Regions from separate parts of the Arthrobacter sp. PAMC 25486 genome, predicted to be linked through region 1. Evidence: riboswitches for the same ligand, from Rfam matches in the RefSeq annotation. Region 1 holds a riboswitch; each other region holds the start of a gene.

Region 1 (2,258 bases):
AGTCCCTGGATGTCCTTCCCCGAGGCAGCTGCGACCCGGCCCAGCAGCGGGGCGTTGTCCGGCGTTCCGGGGCGGGCGCGGGCCGTGCATTCAAGTAGTTCAAGTTCGGCGACGGCGGGCAGGAGCACCTGGGCGTCGCGCAAAAGCTGGTGCACTCCCCCGGCGCTGACCCCGGCACCGTGGTCCTCGCGGCTGGTCGCGCCGATGACCACGGTGCCGTCCTCGCGCGGCACAATGTACACGGGGAGCCCGCGCACCAGGCCGCGAATCGTGGCCGTGGTCAGCGGCCGCAGGTGTTCGGGCACGCGCAGGCGCAGAATATCGCCGTGCACCGGGCGCAGCGGCAGCTCGAGCCCAGCCGGCAGGTTGTGGAGTTTCGGGGCGTCCAGCCCGTTGGCCACCACCACCTCCCGGGCATGGATTTCCGTGCCGTCGGCAAGCACGACGCCGGTCACCCGCCTCCGCTTTTCGACTCCCCTGCCGTCCCACAACAGTCCCGCAGCACCCTGGCCAATGAAGGGATCCGACTCGCCCCGATGAGCGGCAACCTCGACCAGCCGGGTGCGGATGGCAGCAGCAGTTCCGCGGGGGTCCACCTGGTGGTCGGCCACGATCCGGAAGGCACAGGAAATGTGCGGGCCCACCAGCGGCTCCTCCGCCCGGGCCGCCTTGATCGTGAGCATCTCGACCTCGAGCCCGTGCCGGCGCTGGACGTCCCGCAGCTCGGCGAGGGCGCGCCGGTCCGCAGCGTCGGCACCCACGACGAGGGTCGGCGTCGTACGAAATCCGGTACCCGGAACACCGGGGCCGGCCAGGGATGCGGCAAAGTCGGGCCAGCGGGCGGCGGCGGCAAGCGTGAGGTCCAGGAGTTGCTCTTCCTGGTAGTGGAGCTCGCTCACGGGGGCCAGCATGCCAGCGGCCGCGAAAGTGGCGCCGGTGGCGGGGGCCGGGTCGATCACGGTGACTGTGTGGCCGGCACGCTGGGCCTCCCAGGCGATGCCGAGTCCCACGATGCCGCCGCCGATGACGGCCACCCCGGTGGTTGATTTGTCGGGGCTCAAGTGCAAAGGCACGGAGGGTGCCACAATGTTCTCCTTCCCTACGCCGGCATGATCCGGATCAGGTTCCGCGCCCTCAAGGCGCAATCGGTCGGCGTAGTCGGCGCCCTCTCAGCCAGCTTCACTGGCTCCCGCGGTACTGCACTAGTCTATGAGACATGCACAGCACTTCTGCCATCCATGACGCCATGTCCGCTTCCGCCGCACCGTCCGCTGTCCCCGACCTGGCCTCCGCCCGCCTGTATTTGTGTACGGATTCCCGCGCCGATCAAGGTGACTTTGCCGATTTCCTACGGGCGGCGTATGCCGGTGGTGTGGACATCATCCAGTTGCGCGACAAGTCCATCGAGGCTGCCGAAGAGCTGGAAAAACTTGCTGTGTTGCGCTCCGTTGCGGCCGAGTTTGGCAAGTTGTGGGCCGTGAATGACCGGGCCGACATCGCCGCGCTCAGCGGAGCCCCCGTGTTCCATGTGGGCCAGCAGGACCTGCCACTGCCGGCCGCCCGCTCGCTCGTTGGGCCTGCGATTTCAATCGGGCTGTCCTGCCACGATCCTGCTCAGGCTTCCGCCGCGGCAGCCTCCGAGGCCGACTACTTTTGCGTGGGCCCGCTGTGGGCCACCCCCACCAAACCGGGCCGGGCCGCCGTCGGGCTCTCCCTCGTGGAACACGCCGCCTCGCTCGGCACGACGAAGCCGTGGTTCGCGATCGGAGGGGTGGATTTGTCCACTGTGGACCAGGTGGTCGACGCCGGAGCTTCCCGGATTGTTGTTGTTCGCGCCATCACCCACGCCGAAGATCCGACGGCGGCCGCCCAGGCCTTGCTCTCCCGCCTGCCTGCGCTGGGGTAGCGTCCGCGTCGGTTTCCTCGCGGGCAGTAAGATTTCCTCGGTCGCTGGGCGACCTCAAAATCCATCCCCGTTCCGGAAACCGGCGCTGCCGTCCCGCCCGGTTCAGCTGTTGGCTGCGACCTTGCTCGGGGCGGAATCTTCCAGCATGGCGTCGAATTCGCCCTCGATCACGGAGTTCTCCTTGTAGGTGTACCGGGAAACAATGACGGCGACCAGCAGGTTCACGATAAATGCGGGCACGATTTCATACATCGCGTCATGCAGCACTGGCGTCTTGCCCCACACAAACACCGTCACCGTCGCCACAATCATGCCGACGAGGGCGCCCTTGGCCGTGAGTTTGCGCCAGTAA
Region 2 (2,258 bases), 1.9 Mb from region 1:
AAAAGCGAGGGCACGCCTGCTGAATACTGGCGGTTGACGCTGTGCCCGTCGGCGAAGAAGACCGCGTCAAGGCAGCCGCTTTCAGCCAGCTGGGCCAGCTCCTCGAAATAGGATATTTCCCCGACACGGTCGGCGCTGGAATCCGGATGCCGCCAGCCCATGGTGTGGTGCCCCGCACCGAAGAGGAAAGCGTTGATGTGCATTTGCCGCGTGCTGGTGGCGCCCACAATTCCCATCACTAGTTCATCACCAGTCCGCCGTCGACCACGAGGTTTTGTCCCGTCACGGCCCGGGACCAAGGTGAGGCGAAGAACAGCACTGCATCAGCAAATTCGGACGGCGTGGTGACCTTGCGCAGAGGTGTTCCGCCAGCGATCAAGTCGAAGACCTGCTCGGGTGTGGCGGCAGAGGCGTCGGTGGTGCGCAGCAACCCCCCGGAGACCATGTTCACACGGATTTTGGACGGACCCAGGTCGGCAGCGAAGGTGCGCGTCAGTGCCAGCAAAGCAGCTTTGGCCGCGGTGTAGTCGTGATAGGGCACCACGGGGTTTTGAAACAGGTTGGTGCCAATATTCACGATGGCGCCGAACCCGGCATCCTTCATGCCCGGCAAGACCGCCTGAATCGTGTTCAGCGCACCCCCCACAACGCCGGAAAACTGTGCCGTAAATTCGCCGTAGCCAATGCCGTCAGCCTTCGACCGCCCGTCGCCGTTAAAGGAAAAATCGGGCAAAGCGTTGTTAATGACGGTGGTGATGGGCGCACCAAAATGATCGGCTGCGGCAGTCACCAAGGCCTGGACCGCGTCGGCGCGGGTGACATCGGCGTGCAAGGCGATGGCGTGTTCCGATCCGATGTCAGCGGCAAGTTCCCGTGCCGCCGCCTCACTGTTGCGGTAGTTCAGCACCACTCTGGCACCTTCCCGGGCGAAGGAACGGGCCACATCGGCACCTAGTCCGCGGCCGGCTCCGGTAATCAGTACAATCTGGTCTTTAATTTGCATGTCGTACACCTTTCAGCGGGGCGAAAGGATGCCAGGAATGCGCGAAGGACAGGCACAGGGCACACTTCGTCATTGCTGCAGGACCGGCATCCCTTCGCTCGGATTATCGAGATCAGGTTCAACGGGTCTAACTCTCAGCCGCCAGGCGGCACCCCGTGTCGTGTCCACGGCCCAAGCTACCACGGTTCGGACGGCGGCAGGCAACGCTGCGCCCTCCCGCTTCGACTCAGCGTTGCGAAGTGTTGCTGTGGCTGCCCCGTGGAAACTGGCGGTCTTTTGGGGTGGGGAGCCGCTTTCTGGTGAAAAGAGTTGGGCCGCGGTGACCGGGGTGAGGTGGCGGTGGTGGTCGCTGCAGGATCGGCCTTCGAAGCGGTCCAGGCCGAGCCCGTTCTCTAGTTCCCGGTAGTCATGCTCGATGCGCTTGTCGCTCTTGGCGAGCCTGACGAGAGTTTTCAGGGGCGTGTCGGCGGGCAGGGCGCTGATCCAGTAATCGGTTGGTGCCGGCTCGTGCACGGGCCATGCCACCAGCATCCACCCTCGGGCAGGGAATGATCCTCATCCAGCGGGATATCGCGATGGGCCGGGCGGATCCGGATGGCCAGGAAACGTGATTTCGTGGCCGCTTTGGCGTTGCGGGGACCGGTTGGGGTGCCGTGGTGCCAAGCCACCTGATGCAGGTCTTTCCGCCCGGCCCCCAAGGCCAGGGCCTGCAAGGACCGTGTCGGGGTAGCGGGGAAGTCCGGGCCCGCGCCCGGTGTCCTCCGGAGGTGAGTTCATCAATCATCTCGTGGGCTTGGGACCATTTCGTGCGGTGCCGGACGGCCTGGCGGGATCCCCGCCCGGCGTGCCGGCTCCACCACCTGGTCGCGAGCTGGCGGCTTCGTGCCGGCGCAGTGATCAGCCGGAATTGGCGCCAGGTTGGGCCCAGGCCTCATCCGTAAGAGCGATTTCCTTGGTCATGTCGTCAAGGAACCGGATGACCACATCGCGTTCCGCCGAGCTGAGCCGTGCTGCCGCATGGAATCGCTTGGCTTGCTGGCGCCCCACGGTGTCCATGGCTGCTTGGCGGGTTTTGGCCGTGATGGAAATGGCCAAGGCACGGCGATCACTGGGATGGGGCGCCCGGGTGATGTGACCCGCATTCTCCAGCCGGTCCAGCAGCTTGGTGGTTGACGCCGTCGAAATCTTCAGGTGGCTGGCAATGGCTCCGGGGGTGGCAATTGTCTCGGTGTTGGCCGTGACGATCAAGTAGTGC
Region 3 (2,258 bases), 1.2 Mb from region 1:
TTTTACTGGCCATCTTTGGGGCTGCACTGGCCACGGAGATGGCGATGAACAAACACCTGGACAACCTGGCACTGCTGGTGGTGTTGACGGTGATTGGCTTTATCGGCTCGGTGACGGTTGCCCGGTTTGTAGCGCACAAGAAGGAGGACGGATGAACACTTTCATCGATGTCTTGACGGCAATCTTCCTCTTGGTTGGCGCCACCATGAGCCTTGCGGCCGCTATTGGCCTGCTGCGCTTCCCGGACTTGTTGAGCCGCATGCACGCAGCCACCAAGCCCCAGGTGCTGGGGCTGCTGCTGATGCTGGCAGCCCTGGGCCTGCAGATGCAGGCGTGGTCGCTGCTACCCATCCTCCTGGTGGCCTGGCTGTTTCAGCTCCTGACCGTTCCAGTCTCAGCGCACATGGTGGGCAGGGCGGGTTACCGCACCAAACACCGCCGCCCGGAACTGCTCAGTGTTGACGAGCTGGACCAGGTAGTGGCGGCCGCCGTCGACGACGCCAAGGACTAGCAACCCCTCCGCCCGCGACCCCTTTGGGTATTCGTCCGAATATCGTTCCGCGAACTGACAGTTGTTGCCCTCTCCCAGCCCTCTCACAGGGCTGGGAGGGCAACAACTGCCAGTTCGGCGCCGTATTCGGCCGAAACTGGCCGGAACCTGCTGTTTCAACGTGAATGACAGTGCACATGCAAGCGGGCGGGTGCTCAGACCTCGTCGGGGTGCTTACTAAAGCGTGCGATGGCCTTTTGTGTTGTGCGACCGGCGAGGGTCTGGATGATGGCTGCCACAGCAGAGGACACCAACGCGAAGACCAGCGCCGAACGCAGGCTGTTCTCCAGATCCGCCCCGTCCTTGGGCGGCTTGTTGCCTGTGCTTTTCTCCCAGACGGTGTCCACCAGTTTGCTGGCGACGAAGCCTGCGCCCAGGCTCACACCGGTACCGAGCAATTTTACGACAATGTTCATAATGGACTCCTGAATTCTGTGACCAGACATGGCGGGCAAAAGCCTACGATCAGCCTAACGCCTTGCGACAGTTTCATGAGGGCGCCGCCGGCAAGGGGGCCACCTTGCATCATGACGGATGCATTAGCCCCCGGCAGGAGCCAGGGGTAAACTGAAGCCGCAATTCAAACACGACAGGGGAGCGTCCACCCGACCTGGGTAGCGGCGCTGAGAGTGCGGTTCGCCGCAGACCCTCGAACCTGCTCCGGTTAGTACCGGCGAAGGGAGTCGAGTTCTCTTCGGCTGCGCGGAAATCCCGTTGCAGCCGCCCCTCCTGCGAAGGAGGAAACATGAGCAAGTCATTCACGGGCGCATCAGCCCAACAAAACGCCCCAAAAAACACGCAACGTTCAGGCAACGGCAAAAGCACGTGGCGGGTGGTGGACATAGTTGTTGTCTCGGTTCTCGGTGTGGCCCTCGGCGTCATCTTTTGGCTCTGGTCCGCCGGTTACGGCCTGATCAGCGCCTTCACCGTCGCATTCCCGCCCGTCGGAGCCCTCTATGGCGGCGGCTGGCTGATCGCCGGCGTGCTGGGTGGACTCGTGATCCGCAAACCCGGTGCAGCACTGTACTGTGAGCTGATTGCCGCCAGTGTTGAGGGCCTTCTGGGCACGCACTTTGGTTTCACTGTGCTGCTCTCCGGACTCGTTCAGGGCCTGGGCGCGGAACTCGGCTTTGCCCTGTTCCGTTACAAAAAGTTCAACCTGCCGGTGGCCCTCGTGGCCGGTGCACTGGCCGGACTGGCCCTCGGCCTCAACGATTCTCTGGTGTGGAACATCGCGTGGGCGTTTGAGTGGAAACTCGTCTACGTAATCCTCGCCATGATCTCAGGCACCATCATTGCCGGCTTGGTGTCCTGGCTGGCTGTTCGCGGACTGGCACGTACGGGGGCCCTGGCCAACCTGCCCTCGCGCAACGCCGCAACCGAACGAGTGGTGTAGCCGTGGGTGCGCGAGGCTATCCGGCCACCCACAATTCTGCCGGTCACAACGGCGGCGCCCCGGCGCGCATCAGCGCGAAGAGCTGGGGATGGCAACACTCCGGACGCAGCAAACGTGCCGTGCACGGCCTTGATCTGGAGATCGCGGAGGGGGAGCGGGTGCTGCTCCTTGGCCCGTCCGGCGCCGGCAAGTCCACCCTGCTGCACGCACTGGCCGGCGTGTTGGGTGATGAGGAGGACGCCAACGAGGTGGGTGAACTGCTCATTGACGGCCGCCCTGTGGCGGAATCGCGCGGCCGGGCAGGGCTCATGC

The links. Region 1 has a riboswitch for thiamine pyrophosphate ahead of thiO (glycine oxidase ThiO). Riboswitches for the same ligand answer to the same signal wherever they lie in the genome.
Region 2: linked by a shared signal. The riboswitch ahead of art_RS17210 (3-oxoacyl-ACP reductase) and the one ahead of thiO (glycine oxidase ThiO) in region 1 are both predicted to bind thiamine pyrophosphate.
Region 3: linked by a shared signal. The riboswitch ahead of art_RS14030 (ECF transporter S component) and the one ahead of thiO (glycine oxidase ThiO) in region 1 are both predicted to bind thiamine pyrophosphate.

What each region holds. Positions count from the first base shown of each region.
Region 1 is NZ_CP007595.1:1,893,800-1,896,057, forward strand. Features, by position in the region: gene thiO (glycine oxidase ThiO) at 1-1,085, opposite strand, end outside; TPP riboswitch at 1,080-1,202, opposite strand; gene thiE (thiamine phosphate synthase) at 1,247-1,906, shown strand; gene putP (sodium/proline symporter PutP) at 2,009-2,258, opposite strand, start outside.
Region 2 is NZ_CP007595.1:3,795,119-3,797,376, reverse strand. Features, by position in the region: gene art_RS17215 (LLM class flavin-dependent oxidoreductase) at 1-236, opposite strand, end outside; gene art_RS17210 (3-oxoacyl-ACP reductase) at 239-1,003, opposite strand; TPP riboswitch at 1,076-1,169, opposite strand; gene art_RS17200 (MarR family winged helix-turn-helix transcriptional regulator) at 1,901-2,258, opposite strand, start outside.
Region 3 is NZ_CP007595.1:3,062,012-3,064,269, forward strand. Features, by position in the region: gene art_RS14015 (monovalent cation/H+ antiporter complex subunit F) at 1-155, shown strand, start outside; gene mnhG (monovalent cation/H(+) antiporter subunit G) at 152-511, shown strand; gene art_RS14025 (DUF4235 domain-containing protein) at 706-966, opposite strand; TPP riboswitch at 1,132-1,249, shown strand; gene art_RS14030 (ECF transporter S component) at 1,296-1,946, shown strand; gene art_RS14035 (ABC transporter ATP-binding protein) at 1,949-2,258, shown strand, end outside.